Regions from separate parts of the Citricoccus sp. SGAir0253 genome, predicted to be linked through region 1. Evidence: predicted binding sites of a transcription regulator. Region 1 holds the regulator's gene; each other region holds the start of a gene.
What was found. Region 1 encodes LexA, which represses DNA repair genes until DNA is damaged. Its sites were predicted from a motif close to TCGAACANNTGTTCGA; they were not measured.

Region 1 (9,973 bases):
CGCTGGTCAAGGGCCGCTCGAACTACCTGTGCCGGCACAAGGTCGACGGAGGGTTCCCCGAGGAGGACGGCGCGGCCCTGTTCGGCCTCGCCGACGACGGCGAGGCGATGGTCTCCGGCGACGACGGCCCCACCAGTCCGCTGGGCCGGGAGGTCAGGCGCCTGCGCGAGTGGGCCGAGGAGACGGACACGGGGGACCGCGACGACCTCGAGCCCGGGGTGAGCGACCGGGCCTGGCGCCAGGTCTCGGTGTCCGCCGTGGACTGCATCGGTCCCCAGCGGTGCCCGATGGCGGCCGAGTGCTTCTCCGAGCGGGCCCGCGCGGACGCCGCCGAGGCCGACGTGGTGGTGACCAACCACGCGATGCTCGCCCTCAGCGCGTTCGAGGGACTGGCCGTGCTGCCCGAGTTCGACGCGGTGGTCGTGGACGAGGCGCACGAGCTGCAGGACCGCGTCACCGGGGCGGTCACCGGACAGCTGTCCGGGGGCATCGTCCAGGCGGCGGCGTCCTCGGCCCGGAAGCACACCGCCGTCGCGGTGGAGGACCTCGTCCAGGCCGGGACCGGGCTGGACGCCGCGTTCGCGGCCACGCCCACCGGGCTGATCGCGCGCGGCCCGGACGAGGTGCAGGCCGGCGCGCTGCGCGCGGTGGCCGCCGCGGCCCGCCAGGCGCTGAGCGACTCCAAGGGCGGCGGGTCCGCCGGGGACACCGCGGCCGACGGCGGCCGCCAGATGGCCCGCTCCCGCCTCCAGGAGGTCCTCGAGGTGGCCGAGCGCATGCTCGGCACCACCCCCGAGGCCGAGTACCCGGAGGTGCTGTGGGCCTCCCGCCCGGGCCGCTTCGAGCCGGGGACCGGCTGGGTGCCCGGGGACGAGACGGCGGCGCCGATGCTCTCCGTCGCCCCGCTGTCCGTGGCCGGCCGGCTCCGGGATGGGCTGTTCGGCCAGGCGACCACCGTGCTGACCTCCGCGACCCTCGCCGTGGGCGACTCCTTCGACCCCGTGGCCGGGGCCCTCGGGCTGCTAGGGGAGGGGGCGCCCCGGTGGACGGGCGTGGACGTGGGCAGCCCGTTCGACTACCCGCGCCAGGGCGTGCTCTACGTGGCCCGGCACCTGCCCCGCCCCGGGCGCACCGCCGCACCGGAGTCCTACGACGAGCTCGAGGAGCTGCTGCGGGCCTCCGGGGGCGGGGCGCTGTGCCTGTTCTCCTCCCGGCGGGCCGCGGAGGACGCCGCCGCGGAGATGCGCTCCCGGCTGGGGTCCGCCCCCGAGGTGCTGTGCCAGGGGGACGCCACCCTGTCCGCCCTCGTCCGCCGGTTCGCCGCCGAGCCGGACACGTGCCTCTTCGGCACCATGAGCCTGTGGCAGGGCGTCGACGTGCCGGGCCCCTCGTGCCGGCTCGTGGTGATCGACCGCATCCCGTTCCCCCGGCCGGACGACCCCCTCGGCACGGCCCGCTCCCGGGACGTCAGCCGCCACGGGGGCAATGGGTTCATGGCCGTCTCCGCGACCCACGCGGCCGTCCGCCTGGCGCAGGGCGCGGGGCGGCTCATCCGGACCGCCACCGACCGCGGCGTCGTGGCCGTGCTGGACCCGCGGCTGGCCACCGAGCGCTACGGCGGGTTCCTGCGGTCCACGCTGCCCGACTTCTGGCCGACCACGGACCCCGCCGTCGTGCGCGGCGTGCTCGGGCGGCTGCGCGGCTGAGGGACCGGGCGGCCCCGGGGCTGCCCCCGACGGGGCGTCCTCGACGGGGTCTCGACGCGGGACGGTCTCGACGCGGGACGGTCTCGACGCGCGCGGTGCCGTCAGGCGGGCGCGGTGCCGTCAGGCGGGCGCCGCGGCGGAGAGCAGCTCGAGGGACTCCACGGTGCGGATCCCGCGCCACTCGTGGCCCTGGGCCGGGCACCAGGCCGGCCAGTCGACCGTCCAGCCGCCGTCCGCGTGCTGGCCGCCGGCGACGCGCTCGAGGTCGGCGGCCAGCTGCGCGGCCGTGAAGACGGCCCCGGCCGCCCCGCCCGCAGCCCCGATCGGCCCGGAGCCGTCCGGTCCCGACCGGGGGTCCGTGCCGGACCAGGGATCCCCGGCGAAGTCCCACGGGCGTAGCCGCTCGCCCTCCGCCCCGCCCGCCACGGGCAGGCCGCCGTCCTCCCCGAGCCGCTCGCGCAGCCGCGCCAGGTCCGCCCGGACCGCCTCGGCGGCCCGGACGCCGGGACCCGCGGAGGCCGCGGCGGAGGGGAACGCGCGTGGGGCGGGGTCATCGGGCGCCGGGCTCGCCGTCGCGGGGAGCGCGGGCGGGGCGTCGGCCCCGGGCGCGGAGGCGGACGCGCCGAGCACGGCCAGCTCGGCGGACAGGAACCGCAGCGCGTACTTGACCTCGTAGGCGGGCAGCGGCGCCGGGCCGCCCAGGCGTGCGTGGCACCACGCGACGGCCGCCTCGGACCAGCCGCCGGTGAAGCCCGTGCGCAGCGCCGCCGCGGCGAAGCCGAACGTCAGGAGGGAGCCGGCGGGGCCCGGCTCGACCCAGGGCGCCCGGGGCCAGGGCCGGGACGGCTCGGTCATGAACGGCAGGGACCCGTCGAGGCCGGACGTGGCGGCGGCCCACTCGAGGCCGGTGCGGACCCACGGGTGGTCGGCCAGCCCCCAGCCGGCCAGCAGGTCCAGGGCGGCCAGGGTGGACAGCGGCTCGCTCAGCGGGGACCGGAGGTCCGGCTCGAGCCCGTGCCCGAAGCCGCCGTCCGGGTTGCGGTAGGCCCCCAGCGCGGCGAGGACCCCGTCCTGGTCCCCGCCGTGGAGCAGCAGGTCCACCCGCCGGCGCTCCAGCAGCCGGGCATGGGTGAACACGAAGCGCTCGGCGTCCGCGACGCGCACGCCGGTCGGGAAGGGACGGTGGTTCCTCATCGGATCCTCCTCCGTTCGTCATCGACCCGGGCACGGTGCGTCCCCGTGCCGGGCCCCGGTCAGAGGGAGCGCAGCACGGTGACGACCTTGCCCATCACCGTCGCCTCGTCCCCCAGGATCGGCTCGTAGGCGGAGTTCTGCGGCAGCAGCCAGGTGTGGCCGTCCCGCTGGCGGAAGGTCTTGACGGTGGCCTCGTCGTCCAACAGTGCGGCCACGATGTCCCCGTTCTGCGCGGCGTGCTGGCGCCGGACCACGACCCAGTCGCCGTCGCAGATGGCGGCGTCCACCATCGAGTCGCCCGAGACGCGCAGCATGAACAGCTCGCCCTCGCCGGTGAGCTGCCGGGGGAGGGTCATGACGTCCTCGACCTGCTGCTCGGCCAGGATGGGGCCGCCGGCGGCGATGCGGCCGACCAGCGGCACGGGCACCCCGTGCCCCTCGACGGCGCCCGTGTGCAGCGTGGCCACCGGCGCCGGCGCGGCCTCCGGAGCACCGCCGGCAACGGGCCGGCCGTCCTCGTCGAGCAGGACCTCCATGGCCCGCGGCCGGCCCGGGTCCTTGCGGATGTAGCCCCACTTCTCCAGCTGCCCCAGCTGGTGGGTGACGGAGGACAGGGACGCCAGGCCCGCGGCGTCGCCGATCTCCCGCATGGACGGCGGGTAGCCGTGCTGGGCGATGGCGGACCGGATCGAGCCCAGGATGACCCGCTGGCGGGGGTGAGGGGACGCGCCGCGGTCGGGGACGGGGCGTCTGGCGTGGGCAAGGGGTTCCGGGTGGCCATGCGTGGGTCCGTTCTTATCGTGTCCGTGGGGCCGACTGGGCTGTGCCGTGGCCGTCCCGCCGGGCGGCGTCACGCCACGTCCTGCCCCCGATGCTACGGGAGGAGACGGCCGGATTCAAAGGTATGTTCGAACTTTCGCTTGGCGTGTCTCGAACATGCGTGCTAGACATGGCAACGAGGAACTAGAACACACGTTCGATCAGCCCGCTCGCCGGGCGGAGAGGCAGGAGAGCATGAGCACTGCAGCATCGATCGGGGTCCCCGTCCACCGCGTCGCCGGGTTCCGCCTGAACCGCCGCGGCCGCCTCCTGCTGCTCGGGCTGCCCGTCATCGTGCTGGCCGTGCTGGCCGCGGCCGCCGCCGTGTTCTTCGGCGCCCACGCCGTGGCCCCCGCGGCCGCCTCGCCCGAGCGCTCCGCCCCCGCCCTGCGGTCGGTCACCGTGGACTACGGGGACACGCTGTGGTCCCTGGCCGGTGAGGCGGTCCCGGAGGGTCCGCGCAACGAGACCATCCTGCGCATCGGCGAGCTCAACGACCTCTCGGGCCCGGACCTGCAGCCGGGGCAGGTCCTCTTCGTCCCGGCCGCGGGCTGACCCCCGCCGCCGGCCTCGGCGGCGTAAACCGGCGAGACCGGAGCGGGGCGTGGCCGCGGCCGGTCCTAGACTGGACCGGGTGAGCACCGACGATTCCCTGTCCAGCCAGGAGGCCCTGGCCGCCCTGCCCCTCCGCGAGAACCTCCGCGGGCTGAGCCCCTACGGCGCGCCCCAGCTGGACGTGGCCGTCGCGCTCAACACGAACGAGAACACGCATCCCGTGCCCCCGGAGGTCGTCGAGGCGATCACGGCGTCCGTGGCCGAGGCCGCCGTCACCCTCAACCGCTACCCGGACCGGGAGTTCACCGAGCTGCGGAAGCGCCTGGCCGAGTACCTGGGGCATGGGCTGTCCGCGGACAACCTGTGGGCCGCCAACGGCTCGAACGAGATCCTGCAGCAGCTGCTGCAGGCCTTCGGCGGCCCCGGGCGCAGCGTGCTGTCCTTCCCGCCGACCTACTCGATGTACCCCCTGCTCGCCGCCGGCACGGACACCGCCTACGTGGCCGGGGAGCGGGGTGAGGACTTCTCCCTGACGGCGGCCTCCGCCGCGGCCCAGGTGAGCGAGCACCGCCCCCACGTGGTGCTGCTGTGCTCCCCGAACAACCCGACGGGCACGGCGCTGGGACTGGACGTCGTGGAGGCCGTCTACGAGGCCGCCGAGGCCTTCGATGGCATGGTCGTGGTGGACGAGGCGTACGCCGAGTTCGCCCTGGCCGGGACCCGCTCCGCGCTGACGCTGCTGCCCGGCCGCCCGCGGCTCGTGGTCACCCGGACCATGTCCAAGGCCTTCGCCCTCGCGGGGGCACGCCTGGGCTACCTCGCCGCGGCCCCGGAGGTCACCGACGCCCTGCGCCTCGTGCGGTTGCCGTACCACCTCTCCGCCGTGTCCCAGGCCACGGCCAACGCCGCCCTCCAGCACTATGACGTCCTGCTGGAGAACGTCGAGGACATCAAGGCCCAGCGGGACCGGATCGTCACGGGCCTGCGCGAGCTCGGACTGTCCCCGGCGATCTCGGACTCGAACTTCGTCTTCTTCGGCGGACTGGACGACTCGCACGCCGTCTGGCGGGGCCTGCTGGAGCACGGCGTGCTGGTGCGCGACGTCGGCATCCCGGGGCACCTGCGCGTCACCGCCGGCACCGAGGCGGAGACGACGGCGTTCCTCACCGCCCTGCGCGAGGTGCTCCACCGGTCCTGACGTGGCAGCATGCCGGGCCGGGCCCGTAGACTGGGAGGGGCCCTCGCGGGGAGGGGCCCGAAGTCTGTGGGGGGAGGGCCGTGGCACGGCCGGACTGGAAGCGCGCGTACACGGCACCGGTGGCCTTCACGGCGGTCGGAGCGCTCGTGGTCACCGGTGCGATGCTCCACCCGGGCTTCCAGGCGGCCGAGATGGACCTGCATGACGGCGGCATCTGGGTCACCTACGAGGACGGTGGGTACGTCGGCCACCTGAACCACCCCTCCCGGACGCTGGACGGCGGACTGAGGCCCCCGTTCGAGGACGCGCAGCTGCACCAGCAGGACGCGGTCGCCGTGATGCTCGACCCGGCCTCCGGTGCCCTGGTGGGCCTCGACCCGGTGGCCATGGCCGTGGGCGACCAGGTGATGATGCCGGCCACCGCGGGCTTCGCCCTGGGTGGCGGGTCGATCTCGGCCAGCGACCAGGAGGAGGGAAGGGTCTTCGCCGGCACCGCGGCGCCCACCCTCCAGGTCCCGGGCGAGGACCCGCTCTACGAGGGGGAGGGCTTCGTCGCCTCCACGACCTCCCTGGCCGGCGAGGTGCTCGTGGCGGACCTGCACGAGGACACCGTGCACCGGTTCGCGCCGCCCGGGCAACCCGGCGGGGCCTTCGAGGAGTCCGGCGTCGAGCGACTGGACGGGTTGGAGGCGATGGGGGAGCCCACCGTCACCGCGGTGGGGGACGTGCCCGTCGTCGTCGACGCCGATGCCGGCCGCCTCGCGTGGCCGGGGGGCAGCATCCGGGACGACCGCCTCGTCGGTGCCGTCCCCCAGCCGGCCGGTCCGGAGGCGACGGCCGTGGCCCTGGCCACGACGCGGGAGCTGTTGACCGTGGACCTCGGCTCCGGGACCGTCACCGCCCTGCCCATCGCGGCCCCGGGGGATCCCGGCGCCGGGGCGTCCCGACCGGGGGGGACCGCCGGGCCGGCGCAGTCGACGGCGCCCGTGCGAGTGGCCGGGTGCACCCACGCGGCCTCGTCGGCGACCGGCTACTACCTCCGCGACTGCGCCGGGGACCGGGACGACGAGGTGCTCCCGCTGGTCGACATGCGACCCGGTGCGGAGCTGGTCTTCCGGGTCAACCGGGACAAGGTGGTCCTCAACGACACGGCCGGGGGCACCACCTGGATGGTGCTCGAGCAGATGAAGGTCGTGGCGAACTGGGAGGACCTCGAACCGCCGAAGGGCGAGGGCGAGGAGGAGGACGAGGACTCCGAGGAGGTCACGCGCGAGACGGCACTGCCGGAGCGGGACGAGGAGAACCGTGCGCCCGTGACCGTCGACGACTCGTTCGGGGTTCGCCCCGGCAGGACCACCCAGCTCCCGGTGCTGGCGAACGACTCGGACCCCGACGGCGACCTGCTCACCGCCCGCCTCGACGGCGACCAGCCTGCGCTGGGCACCGTCCAGCCCATCCTGGACGGTGTGGGACTGCAGGTGGTGGTCCCCGAGTCCGCGTCCGGCACCGCGACCGTGTCGTACGTCGCGGACGACGGCCGGGGTGGGACGGACGCGGCGACCCTGACCCTGCGCGTGGTCCCGGACGAGCGCAACGGCGCCCCGGTCCAGCAGCGGGTGCCCGTGCTGCAGGTGCCCGCCGGACGGTCGGTCTCCGCCGAGGTGCTGGGTGACTGGACCGACCCGGACGGGGACGACCTGCAGCTCACCGGGGCCGTCGCCGAGTCCCCCGACTCCGTGCGGACCCGTCCGGACGGGCAGCTGGTGTTCCAGGACAACACCGGGGATCCGGGCACGCGCGAGGTGCAGCTGACCGTGTCGGATGGCCGGGAGTCGGCCACGGGCACCGTCCGGGTCGAGGTGCTGGACCGCGGCGAGATCCGCCCGCCGGTCACCGTGGCCGACCACGTGACGGTGCGCAGCGGCGAGGACGCCACCCTGAGACCGCTGGACAACGACGACGACCCGCTCGGCGGGGAACTGCGCCTGGCCTACGTGGGCACGGTCCCCGAGGCGCAGGTCTCCTACAGCAGCGCCGCCGGCACCGTCAACGTCACCGGCGGGGCGCCGGGGACCCACTACCTCGAGTACGTGGCCGCGAACGAGTTCGACTCCGCCCCCGGGCTGGTGCGCGTGGACGTGCTCGAGGAGGACGCCGAGGCCGGGCTGCCCGTGGCGGTCCGGGACACCGCACTGCTGCCGGCCGGGGGCGACACGCTGGTCAACGTGCTGGGCAACGACACGGACCCCGGCGGCGGGCTGCTCGTGGTCCAGGGCGTGGAGGAGGCCCGGGGCCACGACGGCGGGCCCGCCCCGATCACGGTGGCCGTGGAGGACTTCCACCACGTGCGCATCGTGGACAGCGGGGGACTGGCCCGGCCGGTCACCGTCACCTACCGGGTCGCGAACGCCGAGGGCACCTCGACGGGCGAGGTCACGGTCGTCCCCCTGCCGTCCCCCGCGACGCTGCACCCCCCGGTCGCCACTGCCGACACCGCGGTGGTGCGCGCCGGGGACATCACCACCGTCGACGTCCTGGCCAACGACAGCCACCCGGACGGCGCCGGGCTCGAGCTGGAGACCGAGCTGGTGGAGGGGCCGGCCGAGGGACAGGGCGTCGCGTTCGTCTCCGACGGCCGGCTGCGGTTCCGCGCCGGCGAGGAGGCCGGGCGCGTGCGCGTCACCTACCAGGTCCGCGGGCCGGACGGCCAGCGCGCCTCGGCCCCCGTCGAGTTCACCGTGACGCCGATGGACCGGGCCGCCAACAACCCGCCGGTCCCGCCTGCCGTGGAGGCCCGCGTGCTGGCGGGGAACTCCGTGACGGTGCCTGTTCGGCTGGATGGCACCGACCCGGACGGCGACTCGGTGCGCCTCGTGGGCGTGCAGTCCCCGCCGGCGCAGGGCTCGGTGCGCCTGGAGGAGGGCCGGCTGGTGTACCAGGCCATGGACGCCGCCTCGGGGACGGATGCCTTCACCTATCAGGTGATGGACCGGCTGGGGGCCACGGCCACGGGCACGGTGTCCGTGGGCATCGCGCGTCCGCTGGGCGTGAACCACCCGCCCGTGGCGCTCGACGAGGAGGTGAACGTGCGCCCGGGACGCACGTTCACCACCACCGTGCTGGCCAACGATGCGGACCCCGACGGCGACCCCGTGGCGTTGGTGCGGGACAGGTTCACCTCCTCCGCCGAGGAGGGCACCGCGGTCGAGATCGTCGACGGCCGGCTGCGGGTCACCGCGCCGGAGGTGGAGGGCCACGTGAACCTGCAGTACACGGTGGCCGACCCCGCCGGTGCCACGGACACCGGGGTCCTGGCGATCACGGTGGACGGGCAGGCGCCCCTGATGCCCCCGGTGGCGCGGGACGACGTCGTGGGCACGGAGGAGATCGCGGGCCGGGACCAGGTCTCGGTGCCCGTCCTGGACAACGACGAGGACCCGGACGGGGCCGTCCAGGACCTGGGGATCACCCTGGACGAGGCGGCCCTGGCGGCGGGCGCCCGGGTGGACGGGGACCGCGTGGTCGTGCCCGTCGCCCAGGACGGGCAGACCGTGATGTACACCGTCGAGGACATCGACGGCGGCACGGGACACGGGTTCATCCTGGTCCCGGGCGACGACGCGCGGGCCCCCTGGCTCACCACCGACGCGCCGCTCGAGGCCACGGCGGGCGAGACGCTGGACATCAGCCTGCAGGACCACGTGGGCGTGCGCGAGGGGCGCTCGCCGCGGCTGACGGGCGAGGACGCCGCCGCCGCGGCACCGGCCTCCTCGCGGCTCGAGGTGCGCTCGGCCACGGAGGTCCGCCTCACCACGGACCCGGGCTACTCCGGCCGCGCCACCGTCAACGTGACCGTCACCGACGGCGAGGGCGGGGGCGATCCCCACGGGCTCGTCTCGACGCTCTCGATCCCCGTCACCGTGACCCCCCGGCCGGAGGACAACGCCCCGCCGGCCGTGCAGTCCAGCGGCGTCGAGGTCGAGCAGGGCGGGGAGCCCGTGGAGGTCGAGCTCGGACCGCTGGCCCGGGACCCCGACGGCGACGACCTCTCCTTCGCGCTCGGGACCGTCCGCGGGGAGTTCGGCGCCGACCTGGACGGCGCCACCCTCACCGTCACGCCGTCCTCGAACGCGGAGCGCGGGACGACGGGGACGGTCCCGTTCACCGTGTCCGATGGCCGGGCCGACCCGGTCGCCGGCGAGATCACCGTCCGCGTGGTGGGCACCTCCCGCCCCCTGCCGCGCGCGGTCGCCGACGAGGTGCCGGACGCCCGGGCGGGGACGCCGGTCACGGTGGACGTGCTGGCCAACGACGTCAACCCGTTCGCCGGCGAGGGTGGGCTGACCGTCGTTGCGGCGGACGTGACCACGGGGGCCGGGACGGCGGTCACCGACGGCTCCACCGTGTCCATCACCCCGGACGCCGGCCATTCCGGCCGGATGCAGGTCACCTACGCGATCGAGGACCTCACGGGTGACCCGGCGCGGCGCGCGGAGGGAAC
Region 2 (9,973 bases), 130 kb from region 1:
CCCGGGCGGACTCCTGGGCCTCGGCGGAGATCTCGGCACCGCCCGGGGCCGCCGGCGCAGGGTGCTCCGCGGAGCCGCACACCTGGCACGGCTCGCCGGGACGCAGCTCGGCGGCCAGCAGGGAGGCCGCCCCGGCCAGCCGGCGCTCGACGACCGCGTGCCACGCGTCCACGGCGGACTGCGCCTCGTCCGTGGTGGTGCGCAGGGCGTCCTCGGCCTCGGTCAGCCGCCGGCGGTGGTCCTCGTGTTCCCGCGCGGCCCGGAACCGCTGGGCGGCCGCCTCGACGGCCTCCCCGGCGCCCTGGGCTGCCGCGGCGGGACCGCCCAGCTCCTCCACGCGCCGCTGCAGCGCCGCCTGCGCCTCCTCCAGGCCGGCGCGGCGCCGGGCCGCCTCCTCGCCCCGCTCGGTGAGCGCCGCGATGGACTCCCGGAGGCGCCGCGTCTCGTCCCGGGCCTGCCGCAGCCGCTCGGCGTCCCGCTCACGGTCCGCGAGCCGGTCCAGCTCACGGTCGACCCGCTGGCGGAGCCCGTCGAAGAGGTCGACGACCGCCAGGGGGTCCGCGACCGTCGCGGTGGCCCTCGCGGAGCCGGCCTCCGGTCCGGCCGCGGACGACGGTCCGGCGGCACCCCACGCGCGGCACTGCTCATCGGCCGCGGCGGCCGCCCGCGCGGCGTCCAGTGCGGCCAGGCCGGACCGCAGGGCCGCCGCGGCCTCCTCGGCGTCCCGGGCCCGGCGGTCCACGGGCAGCGCCGCCCGGTGCAGCTCCACGGCCCGGCGGTCCGCGGCGGTCCGGTCGGCGAGCGCGGCGTGGCGCGCGGAGCGCTCCTGCCACTCCACCGCGGCCCGGATGTCCTGCTGGCGGCGCGTGAGGTCCTGGAGCCGGTCCTGTGCCGCGGCGAGCTCCTCGGCCGCGCGTGCCCGGGCCGCGGCCGCGGCCTCCACGGCCCCGCCGATGACGGCGCTGCCCTGGTCGGCGAGGTCCTCGTCGGTCCACGCGGTGGGCTCGTCCAGGGCCTCCTCGGCCTCCTCCCACCACCGCTCGCCCAGCCCGTCGGCCAGGCACGAGAGCAGGTCGGCCCGCGAGGCCGCGACCTGGTCGCGGTCCCGGCTCACGGCCGCCTCGAGCGCGCGGTGCCGGGCGGCCAGGAAGTCCTCGACGCCGTCGTACCGGCCGGTGCCGAAGAGCTTGCGCAGCAGGGTCTCCTTCTCCGCGGAACGGGCCCGCAGGAACGTGGCGAACTCCCCCTGCGGCAGCAGCACCACCCGCATGAACTGGTCGGCGTCCAGGAACAGCACGTCCCGCAGCAGCTGGCCGATCTCGTCCGCACGGACGGAGAGCTCGTGCCAGTGCCCGTCCCGCTGCTCGCGCAGCACGGCCCCGGCCTTCTCCTCGGTCAGTCCCGTGCCGTCCTTCGACCGCCGGCGGGCCGGCCTCCGGTACCGCGGCCAGCGCTGCACCTCGAAGCGGCGGCCGCCCACCGTGAAGTCCAGCAGCACCTCCGGCCGGGTGCCCAGCGGCGACTGCGTGCTCGCGAGCGCCTCGGGCGTGCGGTCCCCCGGCACGGACCCGTAGAGGGCGAAGCAGACCCCGGCCAGCACGGTGGACTTCCCGGCACCGGTGGGCCCGTCCAGCAGGAACAGCCCCGCCTCGTTGAGCACGGTGAAGTCGACCGTCTCGCGGCCGGCGAAGGGGCCGAACCCCTGCAGCTCCAGTCGGTGCAGCCTCACGCCTCGCCCCCCGTCCGGGTGCCGGCGAGGGCCTCGCGCAGCAGGCCGGTCTCGGACTCGCTCGCCGGGCGCTGCCGGACGTGGTCCACGAACCCGGTGCAGACCTCGAGCTCGGAGCGCGCGGCCGCGATCCGCGCCGCGTAGGTGGACGGCGCCCGCGTGGAGCCGCCCTCGGGCTCGAGGATGAAGTTCAGCAGCCCCTCGAAGCGCTCCTTGAGCCGGCGGTAGGCCTGAGGGGGCCTGACCGGGTCCGTGACCGTGACCTGGCACCACCGGTCCTCGGCCCACGCGTGCGCCGGGTCCTGGAGCAGGTCGTCGATCCGTCCCCGCAGCACGGCCAGCTGGCGCCCCGCGGTCCAGTCGACCGTCTCCACGCCGGTGACGGCGCCCCCCGCCGTGGACACGAGCAGCCCGCCCTTCACGTGGCCGGCCTCCGAGAAGGAGTAGGGCAGCGGCGAGCCGGAGTAGCGCACGGTGGGCGTCATCGCCTGGCGGCCGTGCAGGTGGCCCAGCGCCGTGTAGTCCACGCCCTCGAACACGGAGACCGGCACCTGCCCGAGCGTGCCGACGAGGGCACCCTCGGCCGGGACACCGTCCGCGCCGTCGCCCGCGCCGTCGTCCCCGCCGGTCGCGCGGCCCGCACCGTCGGCTGCCGTGGCCTCGGCGCCGTCCCCGTCGGCGCCCGTCTCCGCCGCTCCGTCGCCGGAGACGGCCGGCGCCCCGGCGCCGATGTCCCGCTCGCTGTCCGAGCCCGCCCCGCCGGCCGCGAAGAGGTGGGCCATCACGACCAGGGCGGTCCCGCCGTCGCCGGTCCCGGCGGCCTCCGCGCGCGGCCCGAAGCGCGCCTGCGCGTCCTCGCGGATCCGCCGGACGGCCTCCGCCGTCACGGCCGTGTGGTTGGCCGGGACGCCCCACGACTGCCCCGCCTGCCGGGGCTCGAGGTACGGCACGCCGTAGACGGCGACCCGGCCGCCGTCCGGATCCTCCAGGACCACCGGCTCGGTGATGCCGTCCAGCCGGGTGCGCAGGTGGACGCCCGCGGCGTCCATGAGGTGCCCGCCGAAGCCCAGGCGGATCGCCGAGTCGTGATTGCCGCTCGTGAGCACCACGCGGGCGCCGGCACGGCTCAGCTCCGCGAGGGTGTGGTCCAGCAGTTCCACGGCGTCGGCGGACGGCAGGGCGCGGTCGTAGACGTCCCCGGCCACGAGGACCAGGTCCACCCCGCGGTCCCGGACGGTCTCCGCGAGCTGCGCGAGCACCTCGCGCTGCGCCTCGAGCATGCCGGTGCCGTGGAAGGACCGGCCCAGGTGCCAGTCGGAGGTGTGCAGGATCAGCATGCGTCCCACGCTATCCGCCTCCGGGGACGACATTGTCGGATCTCCACGGCCGGTGTCCCTACCATGGAACCCATGACCCCTCCCGCGTCGCCGGCCGCCGTGCCGGCCCCCTCGTCCGCGCCCTCCTACGCCTCCCGGGTCCTCGGGCTGCTCGCGGGCGGCGCCGCCGGGGACGCGCTGGGCTACACCGTCGAGTTCTCCTCGCTCGAGCAGATCCGGGCCGAGCACGGCGAGGGCGGGTTGGCACATCCCGCGCAGCTGGCCGCGGTGCGCGCGGGCGGGACCGTGCCCGTCAGCGACGACACGCAGATGACCCTGTTCGTGCTGGACGGGCTGCTGGAGTGGATCGAGTGGGCCAACGAGGGCTCCATGGCCGATCCGGCCGCCTGCGTCTGGCTGTCCTGCCTGCGGTGGTACCGCACGCAGGCCGGGCAGGTCCCGGAGGGGGCGCCGGAGCCGCCGTCGCGCTGGCTGGACGCGCGCCCGGAGCTGCACGTGCAGCGCGCCCCGGGCGACGCCTGCCTGTCCGGGCTCGCCCAGCGGGACATGGGGCTGCCCGAGAAGCCGCACAACCCGGACGCGAAGGGCTGCGGCACCGTGATGCGCTCCGCGCCGTACGGCATGGTGCCCGGGCTGGAGGACGAGCACGTGGTGGGGCTCGCGCGCCAGGGCGCCGTGCTGACGCACGGGCATCCCGCGGCCTGGACCGCCGCCGCGGCCCACGGCCTCGTCGTCTCCCGGCTCATGGCCGGGCACGGCCTCGTCCCGGCCGTCGCGCACGCCCTGGAATGGCTGGGCACCGTGCCCGACGACGGCGGCACCGCCCGCGCGCTGTCCGCGGCCCTCGAGCTGGCCCGGTCCGCGGCCGGCTCGGCCGGCCGGCCGGCCCCGCTGCCGACGACCCTGCCGGCGGAGCTCGGCGAGGGGTGGGTGGCCGAGGAGGCGCTGGCCCTGGCCGTGTACGCGGCGCTCGCGACCGCCCCGGCCCGGGACGAGGGGGACGACGGTGACGAGGGGGACGGTGCGGGTCCGGCGGCCACCGCCGAGCCGGCCACGCACTTCCGGGCCGCGATCGCGCTGGCCGTCAACCACGGGGGCGACTCCGACTCCACGGCGTCCCTCGCGGGACAGTTGCTGGGCGCCCGCTACGGCCTGGACGTCTTCCCCGGCGGCGAGGTGCCGCGGTGGATCGGCGAGCGCGACGTGGTCATCGAGGCCGCCGAGCGCTGGGTCGCCGCCACGAGCTGAGGCGGCGGCTCCCCGGGAGGTCGTCCTGTACCGGTGGCGCCGCGGCGCGCCCCGGCTGCCTCTCGAGTACCCCTCTGGTACCCCTCTGGTATCTCTCTCCACGGACCCTCCAGCCCGGGCCCGCCGGCGCCGCGCCGCCTCCTGCGGGCGCGGCGCCGTGCCGGCCGCGAGCGCCGTGGCCCGCTACTGCACCGGTGACCCACCCGGGCGTGTCCCGCGCTGCCCGGACGATCCGCCCCGCGCCGGCATGCCGCCCCGTTCGAAGATGTGTACGAAGCCCGCGGCGGAGCGGACCGGGAGGACGGTGGGCACATGGAGCCGGACTGGGATGGAGCGCTGGAGGGCGCCGACGAGGCGGAGCTGCTGGAGCTGGCGCTCGCCGCCGCCTCCCGTCTCGCCGAACGCCTCTCGGCCCCGGGGGCCCTCCAGGGTTTCGGGACGCTGTCCCCCGGGCCCGGGGGCGGCCCGGGCCCCCGCCCCTCGGACTGGTCCGGACTGTCCGGCCCCCCGGCCGCCGGGATCCCAACGGCCGGGGCGGGCACGGCACCCCTGCCACCGGGCTCGGCCCGTGCACCGGGCGGAGCCCACGGCGAGCGGTGCCTGCGGCGCAAGCGGGACGAGCGGGACGAACGCGACGAGGGGAACGAGGGAGACGCGGGAGAGCAGGCCGCGCCGGACGCCGTCGGGCCCTGGACGCTGCCCGAGGCCCACCAAGGCGTCGAACGGCTCTCCCGCGTCATCGCCGCGGTGCAGACCTCCCTGGCCGGACACGCCGCCGCGGCACTGGACACGGCCGGGTTGCGGGAGGAGGTGCTCGGCATCCCGCCGGGGAAGTGCCCGTTCCGGGACGCGCCGGACTGGCTGGTCCACCAGGTGCGGATCCCCCGCGCCGAGGCGCGCCGGCGGGTCCACCGGGCCTCCGTGGTCCTGCCCCCGCCGCCGCAGCCGTCGGGCCACCAGCCCGGACCCGCCTTGCCGCGGCTGGCGGAGGCCCTCGACGGGGGCGAGGTGGACCCTGCCGCCGTCGACCTCGTCGCCTCGGTGCTGCAGGAGGCGCGGCAGGACGCGGTGCTGGCCGGGGTCGCGCCCGGCCTCGTGGACACGATGATCGGCGAGGGAGAGCGGCTCCTGGCCCGGCACGCCCGCGAGTTGGCGCCGGACAGCCTGCGCAAGGCCTGTGAGCGGTGGGCGCAGTGGGCCCAGCACGCCACCGACCCGGACGGGGCCGAGCCCACCGACGCGCAGCGCGCGGCCCGCCAGGGACTGCGGTACCGGGGCCGGCGTCGCGGCCTGCACGTGTGGCACCTCGAGGCCGACGACCACCAGCACGAGGTGCTCAGCGTGGTCGCGCGCACTGCCGCCAATCCCCGCTCGCCCGGCGACGACCCGGAGACCACCGACCGCCGGAGCACGGCCCAGCGCCGACTCGACGGGCTGGTCGCGGCCCTCACCGGGGCGCTGGCCCTCACCGGGGACAACGGCCTGCCGGCCTCGGGTGGCCTGAGGCCCCAGGTGCTGGTGACGATCGACCACGAAACCCTGGCGGGCCGCCTGGCCGGCCGATCCGACCGGCACGATCCCCACGACCCGGACGCGCCCGGGGAGCCCGGCGGACCCCCGTTGCTGCGCACGTTCCGCTCCGAGGCGTCCTTCACGGGCATCGTCTCCCCGCGGCTGGTCCGCACGCTCGCCTGCGACGCCGAGCTCCTTCCTGTCGTCCTCGGCGGAGAGGGACAGGTCCTCGACGTCGGCCGCGCCCAGCGCCTGTTCCCGGCGCGGCTGCGCAAGGCGATCACCGCGCGGGACGGGGGCTGCGCGGCGCCCGGATGCACCATCCCGGCGCCGTGGTGCGAGGTCCACCACGTGCACCACTGGGAGCACGGCGGGCCGACGAGCGTCGACAACGGGGTCCTGCTGTGCAGCCATCACCACCACGCCGTGCACGGCGGCTCCTGGGCCGTCGCGGTCCGCGACGGCGTCCCGTGGTTCACGCCGGCGCCCCACCTGGACGTGCGACGGGTGCCCCGGCGCAACCGTCACTGGCGGGCATGAGCCGGCCCGGGTGCGGGCCTCAGGGCGCGGTGGAGGGCCAGTTGCCGTCGAGCATCTGCAGGAACTCGGGCTCGGAGACCAGCTCCACGTGCTGTCCCTGGGCGCGGCGGGCGAGGGCGTCCCGCGTCTTGCGGTGCCCCGTGGCCCCGCCGCGGGGGCGCGAGGCCAGGTCCTCGGCGCGGAATCCGTCCCCCACCACGAGCATCGTGGTCTGTCCGTTGACCCGGCTGGCCGGGCGGGCCCCGCACGCCGCGGCGCGGTTCTTGGCGTCCTGCCGGGACATCCCCAGGTTGCCGGTGAACACGACGGACTGCCCGAACAGGGGGTGGCCGGGGTCGGCGTCCGGCGACGGGGCGGGGTTGGTCCCCTCGTCCGGCCAGTGCATCAGGTCCGGCATCCGCGCCTCGTGGGGCAGGACCACGGTCGCGTCGAACACGGGTCCCAGGCCTCGGGCCTGGCGGGTCGCCCGCGACTCGGGCCCCTCCCCGGCGCGGCGCGGCTCGAGCCGGCGCAACCGGATACCGTCGCGCTCCAGGAGGTCGGCGAGGCCGGACTCCAGCCCCGGCACCCACCCCGGTGCGCGCGCCGGCCCGCCCCCCGGTTCCAGGAGGGCCGTCGCCGCCCGGGGCGTGCCCTGTCCGCCGGGGCCGCCCGGGCCACCCGGTGCGTCCGGACGTCCGGCGGCACGTCCACCGGCGGCTGCGGGAACCGTCCCGGACCGCCGCAGCGCGGCGGGGACGGTGCCGGCGAGGTCCGTCGCGCCGGCGAGGTCCGTCGCGCCGGCCTGGCGGCGGCGGACCGAGTCGATCATCACCCAGGCGCAGGCCTCCGCGTCGGCGAGCGCGTCGTGGTGGTTCTCCAGCGGATGCCCGGCCTCGCGCGCCGCCACCGGCAGCGCGTAGGACGGCAGCTCATAGGCGCGCCGGGCCATCACGAGCGAGCAGGCGTAGTCCAGGCCGGGGATGTCCATCCCGGAGACCTCGAGGGCGGACTCGATGACGCCGATGTCGAACCCGGCGTTGTGCGCCACCACCGGGTCGTCCCCGATGAAGTCCGCCAGGTCGGCGAACAGCTCGCCGAACCGCGGCGCACCGGCGACCATCCCGGCCGTGATCCCGTGGATGCCCACGTTGCGCGCGTCGAAGCGGTCGAATCCCGACGGGGGCCGCATGAGCCAGTGGGCGCGCTCGACCGGTTGCCCGTCCCGCACGCGGACGAGCCCGACCGAGCACGGCGAGCCCCGGAAGCCGTTGGCCGTCTCGAAGTCCAGGGCGGTGAAGTCCAGGCCCATCAACGCGACTCGGGTCCGGCCGTCGTCCCCGCGGCCGGGGCGCCGCCGCCCAGCACGCGGACGAGGTCCGGCAGCAACTGGCGGAACGCCATCCCGCGATGGCTGATGGCGTTCTTCTCCTCGGCGGACAGCTCGGCGACCGACTCGCTGCGCCCGTGCGGCTGCAGGACCGGGTCGTAGCCGAACCCGCCCTCGCCGCGCGGCTCCGTCAGCAGCGTGCCGGTGAGGACGCCGGTCTCCACGTACTCGGTGCCGTCCGGGGTCGCGACGGCGGCCGCGCAGACGAAGGCCGCCTGCCGGTGCTCGGGACGCACGTCCGCCAGCTGGTCCAGCAGCAGGCGCAGGTTGGCCGCGTCGTCGCCGTGCCGGCCGGCCCACCGGGCGGAGAAGATGCCGGGCGCCCCGCCGAGGACCTCCACGGCCAGGCCCGAGTCGTCGGCCACGGCGACGAGCCCGGTGTGCGCGGCCACGGCGTGCGCCTTCTTCAGGGAGTTCTCGGCGAACGTGACGCCGTCCTCGACGACGTCCGGCGCGCCGGCGGCCTCGGCATCGATCACCTGCGTGTCCACGTCCAGGCCGGGGACTTGGCCGCGCAGCAGTTCGCGCAGCTCCCGCAGCTTGCCCTGGTTGCGGGTCGCCAGCACGAGCCGCGGTGACCCCACGCCGCCCTCGCCGGCGCTCATCGCTCCCCCGCCAGGGTCTCGCGCTGGATCCGGGTCAGCTCGGCGGTGCCCTCCACCGCGAGGTCCAGCAGCACGTCCAGCTCGGCGCGGCGGAACGGGGCCCCCTCGGCCGTGCCCTGGACCTCGACGAAGTCGCCCGAGCCGGTGACCACCACGTTCATGTCGGTCTCGGCCCGGACGTCCTCCACGTACGGCAGGTCCAGCATGGGGGTGCCGTCGATGATGCCGACCGAGACGGCGGCCACCGAGTCCTTGAGCGGCTCGGCGGCCCTCGGGATGATGCCCTGCCCCTTGGCCCACGCGACCGCCTCGGCCAGGGCCACGTAGGCCCCGGTCACGGCCGCGGTGCGGGTGCCGCCGTCGGCCTCCAGGACGTCGCAGTCCAGCACGATGGTGTTCTCGCCGAGCACCTTGAGGTCGATCACGGCGCGCAGCGACCGGCCGATGAGCCGGGAGATCTCGTGCGTGCGCCCGCCGATCTTCCCCTTGACCGACTCCCGCGCCGAGCGCGTCGAGGTGGCCCGGGGCAGCATGGCGTACTCGGCGGTGACCCAGCCGGTGCCCTCGCCCTTGAGCCAGCGCGGGACACCCTCCGTGAAGGAGGCGGTGCACAGCACGCGGGTGTTGCCGAACTCGATGAGGGCCGAGCCCTCCGCCTGGCGCGACCAGCCCCGGGTGATGCTGATGGGCCGCAGCTGGTTGACCGCGCGGCCGTCCTGCCGCGGGCCCGGGGTGGGAACCGATCCCCCGGCGGGGGTGCTGTTCGCGGGCAGGGCGGTGTCTCCGGAGGTCGGTGAGGTCATGACCGCCATCCTACCGAGCGTGCGGACGGCCCCGCGCGGACCGGCCACGGGAGGTGACGGACCCCTCAGACGCGGTAGGTGACGCCGGAGACGGCCACGGCCAGGTCGCCGTCGTAGGTCTGGCGCGCCTCGAGGGAGGCCCCGAGCGGGTCCGTCCACACGGGCAGGTGGGTCAGCAGCAGGCGGCGAGCGCCGGCGTCGGTCGCCATCTGGCCGGCCCGGCGGCCGGTGAGGTGCACGCCGTCGATGCCGTCGTCCCGGCCCTCCTGGAAGGCGGCCTCGCACAGGAACAGGTCGGCGTCCCGCGCGGCCTCCACGAGGCCCTCGCACGTGTCCGTGTCCCCCGAGTACGTCAGGACCCGGTGGACGCGCTCGCCCTCGGGACCGGTCTCGGTCGTCTCCACGCGCAGCGCGTACGCCTCGTCGATGGGGTGGCGGACCGGCACCGCGGTGACGGTGAAGGGGCCGATCGTCACCGGCTCGCGGGACCGCCAGGGCCGGAAGTCGAACTCCTCGCGCATCCCCGGCTCCGGGTCCAGCCCGTAGGCGGTGGCCATCCGGTCCGCCGTGGCCTCGGGGCCGTAGACGGGCACGTGGATGCCGTTCCAGCCGTAGGGGTTCCACCGGATCGCCACGTGCAGGCCGCACAGGTCCATGCAGTGGTCCGGGTGCAGGTGGCTGAGCAGGACGGCGTCCAGGTCGTCGAGGGCCATGTACCGCTGCAGGGTGCCCAGCGAGCCGTTGCCGAGGTCCATCAGGATCCGCCAGGTCTTCGGCGCGGAACCGTCCGGGGTCCGGCCCTCCGCGGTGACGAGGTAGCACGATGCCGG
Region 3 (9,973 bases), 520 kb from region 1:
GTCTTGGGGTGCAGCCCCGCGGGGTCCTGGAAGTAGGAGGCGAGCCGGGACCGCAGGTTCTTGGCCTTGCCCACGTAGAGGACGCGGCCGTCCGGGTCGCGGAAGCGGTAGACGCCCGGGGACGTGGGGACCTCCCCGGGGCGGGGCCGGTAGCCGGCCGGATCAGCCATGGCGCATCAGCCCCGCGTCAGTCCCGCGCGTCGCCCAGGGGGGCGTTGTAGTGGTTCACGCGCTCCTGGCCGGTCAGCCCGGCGATGGCGTCCATGATCCGGGCGGTGGCCTCGCGCCGCGGCGGCAGCGGATGGCGGCGTCCGAGGTGCTCGAAGCACAGGGGCTCGCCCACGGTGAGGGAGAAGTGGTGCGGGGTGATCCGGCTCGACCCCGGCGGCTGCAGGCGGTCGGTGCCCGCGAGGCCCACGGGCACCACGGGGACGCCGGTGGCCAGCGCGAGCCAGCCGACCCCGGTGCGTCCCTTGTAGAGCCGGCCGTCCCGGCTGCGGGTGCCCTCGGGATAGATGCCGACGCCGTGGCCCTGCTCCACGAGTTCCACCAGCTGGTCCAGGGCGGCCACCGAGGCCGCCTTCTCGTCCCGCTGGACGGGGATGGACCCGACCGACTCGAAGAACCCCTTCATGACCCGGCCCTTGAGCCCGGGCTGGGAGAAGTACTCGGCCTTGGCGAAGAAGTGCACCATCCGGGGCATCAGGGCCTGCAGGATGACCGAGTCCAGGAACGAGAGGTGGTTGCTGGCGACGATGAACCCGCCCGTGGCCGGGACGTGCTCCAGGCCGGTGACGGTGGGCCGGCAGGAGACCCTCACGGCGGTGCGGAATCCCCAGCGCACGGCCTCATTGGTCGCCATGTCCATCCTCTCCGACGCCGGGGGTGCCCCCGGTCCCTTCCGTCCCCCCGGCCGGGCAGACCGGATCCATCATAGTGCGCGCCGCGCACCGGCCAGCGCCCCGTCCGCACCGTCCGGGCGGCGCGGGCCGGCGGACGGGCCGGGCGCGGGCATGAGCCGGCGGCACAGCGCGGGCAGCGCGGCGGCGTCCGCGCACAGGGCGTCCGCCCCCGCGGCCGTCAGCTCGGCCCGGTCCCCGAACCCCCACAGCACGCCGATGCCCGGCAGGCCGTGGTGGGCGGCGCCGTCGAGGTCGAAGTGCCGGTCCCCCACCATCACCGCGCGCCGCGGCCGGTCCCCGGCCATCCCGACGGCGGCCAGCGCCTCGGCCATGGCGTGCACCTTGGTGCCCCCGGGCGGCACGGGCAGCGTCTCGTCGTCGCTGGACCCGCACACGGCCACGAAGTGCCCGGCGAGCCCCTGGACCTCGAGCAGCCGCCGCGCCGTGGCCGTGGGCTTGGAGGTGGCCACCACGAGGTCGTGGTCGCGGCCCAGGTCCTCCAGGGCCTCGCGGACACCGGGGTAGACGACGCTGGCCGCCATGCCGTGCTCCCGGTAGCGCGCACGGTAGTCGCGGACGAGCGCGGGCAGCAGCTGCTCGGTCACCCCCTCGAGGGAGCGCAGGCCCTCGCGCAGCGGCGGGCCGACGAGCCGGTCCAGGACCTCGGGGGGCGGCACGGGCAGCCCGTGGTCCCGGAGCGTGGCGGCGATCCCGCCCGTGATGGACCCGGCCGGGTCCACGAGCGTGCCGTCCAGGTCCAGGAGCACCGCCGGGCGGGCGGCGCTCACAGCACCTCGGCGAGGAAGCGCCCGGTGTGGCTCTCCGGGTGCGTCGCCAGCTGCTCGGGGGTCCCGGTCGCGACGACCGTCCCGCCGCCGGAGCCGCCCTCCGGCCCGAGGTCGATCACGTGGTCGGCGGACTTGATGACGTCGAGGTTGTGCTCGATCGTGATCACGGTGTTGCCCTTGTCCACGAGCGACTGCAGCACGCCGAGCAGCTTGCGGATGTCCTCGAAGTGCAGGCCCGTGGTGGGCTCGTCCAGCACGTAGATGGACCGGCCGTTCGAGCGCTTCTGCAGCTCCGCGGCCAGCTTGACGCGCTGCGCCTCGCCTCCGGAGAGGGTGGTCGCGGGCTGGCCGAGCTTCACGTAGCCCAGGCCCACGTCCACCATCGTGGTGAGGTAGCGGGAGATCTTGGTGTAGGCGGAGAAGAACTCCGCCGCCTCCTCGATCGGCATGTCCAGCACCTCGGCGATGTTCTTGCCCTTGTAGTGCACCTCGAGCGTCTCCCGGTTGTACCGGGCGCCGTGGCACACCTCGCAGGGCACGTAGACGTCCGGCAGGAAGTTCATCTCGATCTTCAGCGTGCCGTCCCCGGAGCAGGCCTCGCAGCGACCGCCCTTGATGTTGAAGGAGAACCGGCCCGGCTGGTAGCCGCGCACCTTCGCCTCCTGGGTGTCGGCGAACAGCTTGCGGATCGTGTCGAACACGCCCGTGTAGGTGGCGGGGTTCGAGCGCGGCGTCCGGCCGATCGGGCTCTGGTCCACGTGCACCACCTTGTCCAGGTGCTCGAGGCCGTCCACCCGCTTGTGCCGGCCCGGCACGTGCCGGGCGTTGTTGAGCTGGTTGGCCAGGACCTTGTAGAGGATCTCGTTGACGAGGGTCGACTTCCCCGAGCCGGACACCCCGGTGACGGCCGTCAGCACGCCGAGCGGGAAGTCCACGGTGACGTCCCGCAGGTTGTTCTCGCGCGCCCCGCGCAGGGTCAGCCTCCGCGCGGGGTCCACCGGGCGGCGCTCGGCCGGGACCGTGATCGCCCGGCGGCCGGCCAGGTAGTCGCCCGTGATGGAGCGCTCGTTGGCCTTGAGCTCCTCGAGGGAGCCGGAGTGCACCACCTCGCCGCCGTGCTCCCCGGCCCGCGGGCCGATGTCCACGATCCAGTCGGCCTCGGCGATGGTGTCCTCGTCGTGCTCCACCACGATCAGGGTGTTGCCCAGGTCCCGCAGCCGGTTGAGCGTCTCGATCAGCCGGCGGTTGTCCCGCTGGTGCAGGCCGATGGACGGCTCGTCCAGGACGTAGAGCACCCCGACGAGGCCCGAGCCGATCTGCGTGGCCAGGCGGATGCGCTGGGCCTCCCCGCCGGACAGCGTGCCGGCCGGGCGCTCGAGGTTGAGGTAGTCCAGGCCCACGTCCAGCATGAACCGGAGCCGGGCCAGGATCTCCTTGAGCACCTGGTCGGCGATCTGCCGGTCGCGCTCGGACAGCTCGAGGGACTCGAGGAAGGCGATGGCGTCCCGCATGGGCAGCGTGGAGGCCTCCGCGATGGACTTCCCGCCCACGAGCACGGACAGCGAGGTCGGGTTCAGCCGGGTGCCGTGGCACGCCGCGCACGGGATCTCGCGCATGTAGGACTCGTACCGGTCGCGGGCGTTGTCCGACTCCGTCTCGAGGTGCTTGCGCTGGATGTAGTCGATGACGCCCTCGAAGCCGGTGGTGTACCGCCGCTCGCGGCCGAACCGGTTGCGGTACTGGACCACCACCTTGAAGTCCTTGCCGTGCAGCACCGCCCGGCGCGCCGCGGCGGGCAGGTCCTTCCACGGCACGTCCATGGAGAACCCGGCCTCCTCGGCGAGCCCGGACAGCAGCCGCTGCCAGTACTCGGAGGTGGACTTGCCCAGGGACCACGGCGCGATCGCGCCCTCGGCGAGCGAGAGGTCCGGGTCCGGGACCACGAGGTCCTCGTCCACCTCCAGCCGGGTGCCGATGCCGGTGCACACCGAGCAGGCGCCGAAGGGGTTGTTGAAGGAGAACGAGCGCGGCTCGATCTCGTCGATCGAGAGCTCGTGGCCGTTGGGGCAGGACAGCTTCTCCGAGAAGGAGCGGTACTTCCGCCGCCCCTCGGCGTCCGCGGCGTCCCACTCCCCCGAGTTGGCCCTGTCCGGGTCCACGGCGGCGTCCACGTCCACGAAGTCCACGACCACCAGGCCGTCCGCGAGGGCCAGGGCGGTCTCGACCGAGTCCGTGAGGCGCTGCCGGATGCCCTCCTTCATGGCGAGCCGGTCCACCACCACGGCGATCGTGTGCTTGACCTGCTTCTTCAGCTTCGGCGGGTCCGAGAGCTGGATGAGCTCCCCGTCCACGATGGCCCGCGCGTAGCCCTGGGTGGCCAGCGCGGAGAACACGTCCACGAACTCGCCCTTGCGGCCGCGGGCCACGGGGGCGAGGACCTGGAACCGGGTCCGCTCCGGCAGCTCGGAGAGCTGGTCCACGATCTGCTGCGGGGACTGCCGCGAGGCGGGCTCGCCGCACTCCGGGCAGTGCGGCACCCCGATGCGCGCCCAGAGCAGGCGCATGTAGTCGTACACCTCGGTGATGGTGCCGACGGTGGAGCGGGGGTTGCGGTTGGTCGACTTCTGGTCGATCGACACGGCCGGGGACAGTCCCTCGATGAAGTCCACGGAGGGCTTGTCCACGCGCCCGAGGAACATGCGGGCGTAGGAGGACAGGGACTCGACGTAGCGGCGCTGGCCCTCGGCGAAGATCGTGTCGAACGCGAGGGAGGACTTCCCCGAGCCGGACAGTCCCGTGAAGACGACGAGCGCGTCGCGCGGGATGTCCAGGTCCACGTTCTTCAGGTTGTGCTCCCGCGCGCCCTTGACCACGATGCGGTCGGGGTCGTGCCGGTGGCCGTCGCCTCCCGGGCCGGCCGCCAGGCCCCGCGCGGTGGTCGGCGGGATGGTCTCGTCAGTGATCGTGGGGGGGTTCTCGGGCACGGATTCCACTGTATTCCAGTCGCGTCTCGAAGACATCTTCGAACCGAGGGGACCCCCGGGAATCCGGGCCCGGCTTCGCCGACGGCGTAGCCGGGCGTGCGAGGATCGGTCCGGACAGGAACGCGATCGGGGTCGGGGGAGACACATGGTGCCGGAACGGCGCGAGCTCACGGTGGACGGCGGGCGGATCAGCTACCTCGTGGCGGGGTCCGGGCCCGCCCTGCTGCTGCTGCACGCGGTCGGCGAGCACTCGGGCAGCTGGCGGGGCGTCATCCCGGCGCTCGCCGAGCGGCACACGGTGTACGCGCCGGACCTGCCCGGGTTCGGGGCCAGCGCCCCGGACGCGGTGGGGCCGCCCGGACCGGCGCGGTTCGCGGACGTGATGGCCTCCTTCCTCGGGGCCGTGGCCGGGCCTGCCGCCGGACCGGCCGGCGTGGCCGGCAACTCCCTGGGCGGCAGCGTCGCCCTCGAGCTGGCCCTGCGCCACCCGCACCTCGTCCGGCGGCTCGTGCTGGAGGACTCGGCGGGACTCGGATGGTCCGTCCATCCCGCGCTGCGCGCCCTCGCCCTGCCCGGCCACGGCGAGCTCGCGGTGGGCGTCGGCCGGACCGTCCCCGGCGCCGTGCGGCGCGCGTGGCTGCGCGTCCCGCTCCTGTTCGCCCGCCCGTGGCTGGCCCCGCCGCGCTGGGTGTCCGAGCAGGTCCGCCTGGGGACCCTGCCCCACCACCTGGCCACGTCGGTGGCCGCGCTGCGCGAGCAGGTCGGTCCCCTCGGCCAGCGGCACGTGCTGCTCGACGCGCTGCCGGGGATCCGGGTGCCGGCCCTCGTGCTGTGGGGCGCCCAGGACATGGTGCTCCCCCTCGCCCACGGCCGGGCGGCTGCGGAGGCGCTGCCCCACGGCCGGCTCGTGGTCGTCCCCCGGTGCGGGCACGTGCCCCACCTGGAACGGCCGGACCGCTTCCTCGCGGAGGTCGTCGCCTTCGCCGCCGACTGATCCCGGCCGCGCGCCCCGCCGCCCTGCCGTGTCTCCTACCGCTCCGGGAAGAGCGCCTCGAGCTGCCGGACCGCCTCGCGCCGGCCGAAGCCCAGGGACCGGGCCGCCTCGGCGTACTCCGCGGCCGCGGCCGCGAGCCCGGCCTCGGCGTCGTCGCCGCCCCGGGCCACCACGGTGCCCAGGCGCGGGCGCGCCGTGACGACGCCGGCCTGCTCGAGCTCCTTGTAGGCGCGGGCCACCGTGTTGGCGGCGACGCCGAGGGACGCGGCGAGCCCGCGCACCGTGGGCAGCCGCGTGCCCACCGGCAGCCGGCCGCGGAGGACCAGGTCCAGCAACCCCGTGCGGACCTGCTCGTAGGGCGGGACGGTCGAGGAGGTGCGGATCGCCAGGGCCTCCACGAGCCACGCGGGGACCGAGGCCCCGTCCTTCTCCGCCGCCACCGCGACCACCGCCCCTCATCGTCCGCACGAGCCTCGCCGATCGGACCCCAGCGTAGCGAACGCGCAGGCCGGCCGGGTCCCGCCGGGTCCCACCTTGCCGTGGGAGCGGTCCTGCTCCCTAGACTGTGCCCCATGCCTTCTTCCACCTCACCGATCCGGCTGCTGCACGACCTGCCCCGGGTGACGGTCCGCCAACGCTCGGTCTCCGAGATGGCGAACAACGTCTACGTCCTGACGTCGAAGACCTCCGGGACCCAGGTGCTGATCGACGCGGCGGACGACGTGGACGCGGTCCGCGAGCTGCTGGAGTCGGCGCGGGCGGACACCCCGTGCGAGCTGCGGCTCGCGGTCATCATCACCACGCACCAGCACTGGGACCACGTCCGGGCGCTCGCCGGCGTGGTGGAGGCCACCGGCGTGCCCACCGCGGCGGGCACCGAGGACGCCGCGGCCATCGAGGCCGGGACGGGCGTGGCGGCCAAGGTCCTGCTCAACCACGGGGACACGGCGACCTTCGACGGGATCTCCCTGGCCGTCGTCGGGCTCCGGGGCCACACCCCGGGCTCGGTGGCGCTCGTCTACGAGCCCGAGGACGGCCCGCCGCTGTGCTTCAGCGGCGACTCCCTGTTCCCGGGCGGCGTGGGCAACACCCAGCAGGACCCCGCACGGTTCGACTCGCTGTTCACGGACGTGGTGGAGCGGCTCTTCGACCGGTACCCGGACGACATGATCGTCCACCCCGGCCACGGGGACTCCACGACCCTCGGCGCCGAGCGCCCGCACCTGGCCGAGTGGCGCGAGCGCGGCTGGTGACCCGCCGCCCCCGGTCCGGGGCCCCGGCTCAGATGCTGGGCGCCAGGTCGTTCTTCACGCCGACGACGAAGATGCGGCGGAACGGGTAGTCGGTCAGCCGCACCCCGTCCGGGGTGACGTAGGTGGGGTAGGACGCGCGCATGATGCGCTTGTACTCCTGGACGTAGCGCTCCAGCAGGTTCGTGCCGTCGCGGCGGTCGGCCTCCTCGAGCCGCTGCAGCGAGGGGCGCAGGGCCGCCCCGCGCACCCAGTCGTAGACGGGGTCCTCGCCCGTGAGCGGCTGGGAGTAGGTGGTCTCCCAGACGTCGGCCTCGAAGCCGGCCGCGATGAGGGTCTCCAGGTACTCCTGGGGGGTGTAGACCGACTCCCGCTCCATGACCCCCTCGAGCACCGCCGCGTACTCCGGCCGGCGGGACAGCTCGGCCATCGTGGCGTGGGAGGGCGCCTCGAAGTTGCCGGGCACCTGGACCGCGAACCAGGCCCCGGGCCGCAGCCCGTCCAGCCAGCCGGCCACGAGCCGGCGGTGGTCCGGGATCCACTGCAGCATCGCGTTGGACACCACCACGTCCACCTCGGGGCCGGGCGCCCAGCGCTGGGCGTCGACCTGCTCGAAGTGCAGGTTCTCCGGCGCCCCGGGGGCGCTCGCGCGCTCCCGGGCGGAGGCGACCATGTCCGCGGAGGAGTCCAGGCCCGTCACGCGGGCCCCGGGCCACCGCTCGGCGAGGGTGGCGGTCATGTTCCCGGGGCCGCAGCCGAGGTCCACGACGACCTTCGGGTCGGTGGCGCGGACCCGGCCCACCAGGTCCCGGAAGGGACGGGCCCGGCGGTCGGCGAAGACGCTGTACTGCTCGGGATCCCACGTGAAGTCGCGCATGGCACCACGCTAGCGCGCGCGGCGCGGGCGCGGACCGGCCGGCGGACACCGGAGGACACACGCCGTGCGCCCGCCGACCCGCGCGGCCACTAGGCTGGACGGGATGCAGCTCACCGACCTGATCCCCGCCCCGGACGCGCCCCGGCCGTCCCCCGACGCCGTCTACGAGGCCTTCCTGGACTGGGCCGGATCGCGGGGCATCTCGCTCTACCCCGCCCAGGACGAGGCGGTCATGGCACTGGTCCAGGGCCACAACGTCGTCCTGGCCACCCCCACCGGCTCCGGGAAGTCGCTCGTGGCGGTCGCGGCGCACCTGCACGCCCTGGCCACCGGTCAGCGCACCTACTACACCGCCCCCATCAAGGCCCTCGTCTCGGAGAAGTTCTTCGCGCTCGTGGACCTGTTCGGCGCGGAGAACGTCGGCATGGTCACCGGCGACTCCTCCGTCAACGGGGACGCGCCCATCATCTGCTGCACGGCCGAGATCCTGGCCAACCTGGCCCTGCGGGAGGGCTCCGGGCTGGACGTCGGCCCCGTCGTCATGGACGAGTTCCACTTCTACGCCGACCCGCAGCGCGGCTGGGCGTGGCAGGTCCCCCTGCTCGAGCTGCCCCAGGCGCAGTTCCTGCTGATGAGCGCCACCCTGGGGGACACGAGCCGCTTCGAGGAGGACCTCACCGAGCGGACGGGGCGGACCACCACCACGGTGGCGCACGCCGAGCGTCCCATCCCGCTGGCCTACGAGTGGTCCGAGGACCCCGTGCAGGACAAGGTCGCCGAGCTCGTGGAGACCCGCCAGTCCCCCGTGTACATCGTCCACTTCTCCCAGCTCGACGCGGTGGAGCGGGCCCAGTCGCTGTCCTCGGTGTCCGTGGCCAGCCGCGAGGAGAAGGACGCGATCGCCGAGCGGATCGCCGGGTTCTCCTTCTCGGCCGGCTTCGGCCGCACCCTCAACCGCCTCGTGCGCGCCGGCATCGGCGTGCACCACGCCGGCATGCTGCCGAAGTACCGCCGGCTCGTGGAGCGCCTCGCCCAGGAGGGCCTGCTGAAGGTCATCTGCGGCACGGACACGCTCGGCGTGGGGATCAACGTGCCGATCCGCACCGTGCTCATCACGGCGCTGAGCAAGTTCGACGGCGAACGCACCCGCATCCTCAACGCCCGCGAGTTCCACCAGATCGCCGGGCGGGCCGGGCGGGCCGGCTACGACACCTCCGGGCTCGTGGTGGTCCAGGCCCCCGAGCACGTGATCGAGAACGCCAAGGCGCAGGCCAAGGCCGCGGCCAGGTTCGCCGGGGTCAAGGACGAGGCCGAGCGGGCCAAGCGGATGAAGCAGTCCACGAGGTCCTCGCCGAGGAAGACCCCGCCGAAGGGCTTCGTGTCCTGGGGCCGGGCCACCTTCGAGCGGCTCGTGGCCGCCGAGCCGGAGGCCATGTCCAGCCACCTGCGGATCAGCCACTCCATGCTGCTGAACATCCTCGACCGGCCGGGCGACCCCGTCATCGCCGTGCGCCGGATGATCCGCACCAGCCACGAGACGCCGGCGCGCCAGGCCGCCCTGATGCGCCGGGCGCTGGGGATCTTCCGCGAGCTGCTGGCCACCGGCGTGGTGGAGAGGCTGGAGGAGCCGGACGCCGAGGGCCGCACGGTGGACCTCACGGTGGACCTGCAGCCGAACTTCGCCCTCAACCAGCCGCTGTCCCCCTTCGCGCTGGCCGCCTTCGAGCTGCTGGACCCGGCCGACCCGGGCTACGCCCTGGACATGGTCTCGATCGTGGAGGCCACCCTCGAGCCACCCCGGCAGGTGCTCTCGGCGCAGGCGAAGAAGGCCCGGGGCGAGGCGGTCGCCGCCATGAAGGCCGAGGGCATGGACTACACCGACCGGATGAACGCCCTCGACGAGGTGACGTACCCCCAGCCGCTCGCCGAGCTGCTGGAGCAGCAGTTCGAGACCTACCGCGCCTCCGCCCCGTGGCTGCACGACTTCGAGTTGACCCCGAAGTCCGTGGTGCGGGACATGTACGAGCGCGCCATGGGCTTCACGGACTACGTGAACTTCTACGGGCTGTCCCGCTCCGAGGGCGTGTTGCTGCGCTACCTCACGGACGCCGTCAAGGCCCTGCGCCAGACGATCCCGCAGGACGCCCGGGACGAGGAGCTCGACGTGCTGCTGGCGTG

Region 2: the regulator LexA is predicted to act here: its motif matches at 4,574-4,589, upstream of E7744_RS09660 (HNH endonuclease signature motif containing protein).
Region 3: the regulator LexA is predicted to act here: its motif matches at 4,701-4,716, upstream of uvrA (excinuclease ABC subunit UvrA).

Annotation. Positions count from the first base shown of each region.
Region 1 is NZ_CP039424.1:2,318,136-2,328,108, reverse strand. Features, by position in the region: gene E7744_RS10250 (ATP-dependent DNA helicase) at 1-1,706, shown strand, start outside; gene E7744_RS10245 (hypothetical protein) at 1,827-2,900, opposite strand; gene lexA (transcriptional repressor LexA) at 2,960-3,601, opposite strand; gene E7744_RS10235 (LysM peptidoglycan-binding domain-containing protein) at 3,915-4,274, shown strand; gene E7744_RS10230 (histidinol-phosphate transaminase) at 4,354-5,472, shown strand; gene E7744_RS15835 (Ig-like domain-containing protein) at 5,553-9,973, shown strand, end outside.
Region 2 is NZ_CP039424.1:2,187,947-2,197,919, forward strand. Features, by position in the region: gene E7744_RS09645 (AAA family ATPase) at 1-1,729, opposite strand, end outside; gene E7744_RS09650 (exonuclease SbcCD subunit D) at 1,726-3,066, opposite strand; gene E7744_RS09655 (ADP-ribosylglycohydrolase family protein) at 3,139-4,314, shown strand; gene E7744_RS09660 (HNH endonuclease signature motif containing protein) at 4,627-6,366, shown strand; gene E7744_RS09665 (exonuclease domain-containing protein) at 6,386-7,657, opposite strand; gene rdgB (RdgB/HAM1 family non-canonical purine NTP pyrophosphatase) at 7,657-8,340, opposite strand; gene rph (ribonuclease PH) at 8,337-9,143, opposite strand; gene E7744_RS09680 (MBL fold metallo-hydrolase) at 9,209-9,973, opposite strand, start outside.
Region 3 is NZ_CP039424.1:1,798,683-1,808,655, forward strand. Features, by position in the region: gene uvrC (excinuclease ABC subunit UvrC) at 1-170, opposite strand, end outside; gene E7744_RS07990 (1-acyl-sn-glycerol-3-phosphate acyltransferase) at 188-862, opposite strand; gene E7744_RS07995 (HAD hydrolase-like protein) at 932-1,690, opposite strand; gene uvrA (excinuclease ABC subunit UvrA) at 1,687-4,674, opposite strand; gene E7744_RS08005 (alpha/beta fold hydrolase) at 4,820-5,668, shown strand; gene E7744_RS08010 (GntR family transcriptional regulator) at 5,704-6,117, opposite strand; gene E7744_RS08015 (MBL fold metallo-hydrolase) at 6,241-6,921, shown strand; gene E7744_RS08020 (methyltransferase domain-containing protein) at 6,950-7,795, opposite strand; gene E7744_RS08025 (RNA helicase) at 7,899-9,973, shown strand, end outside.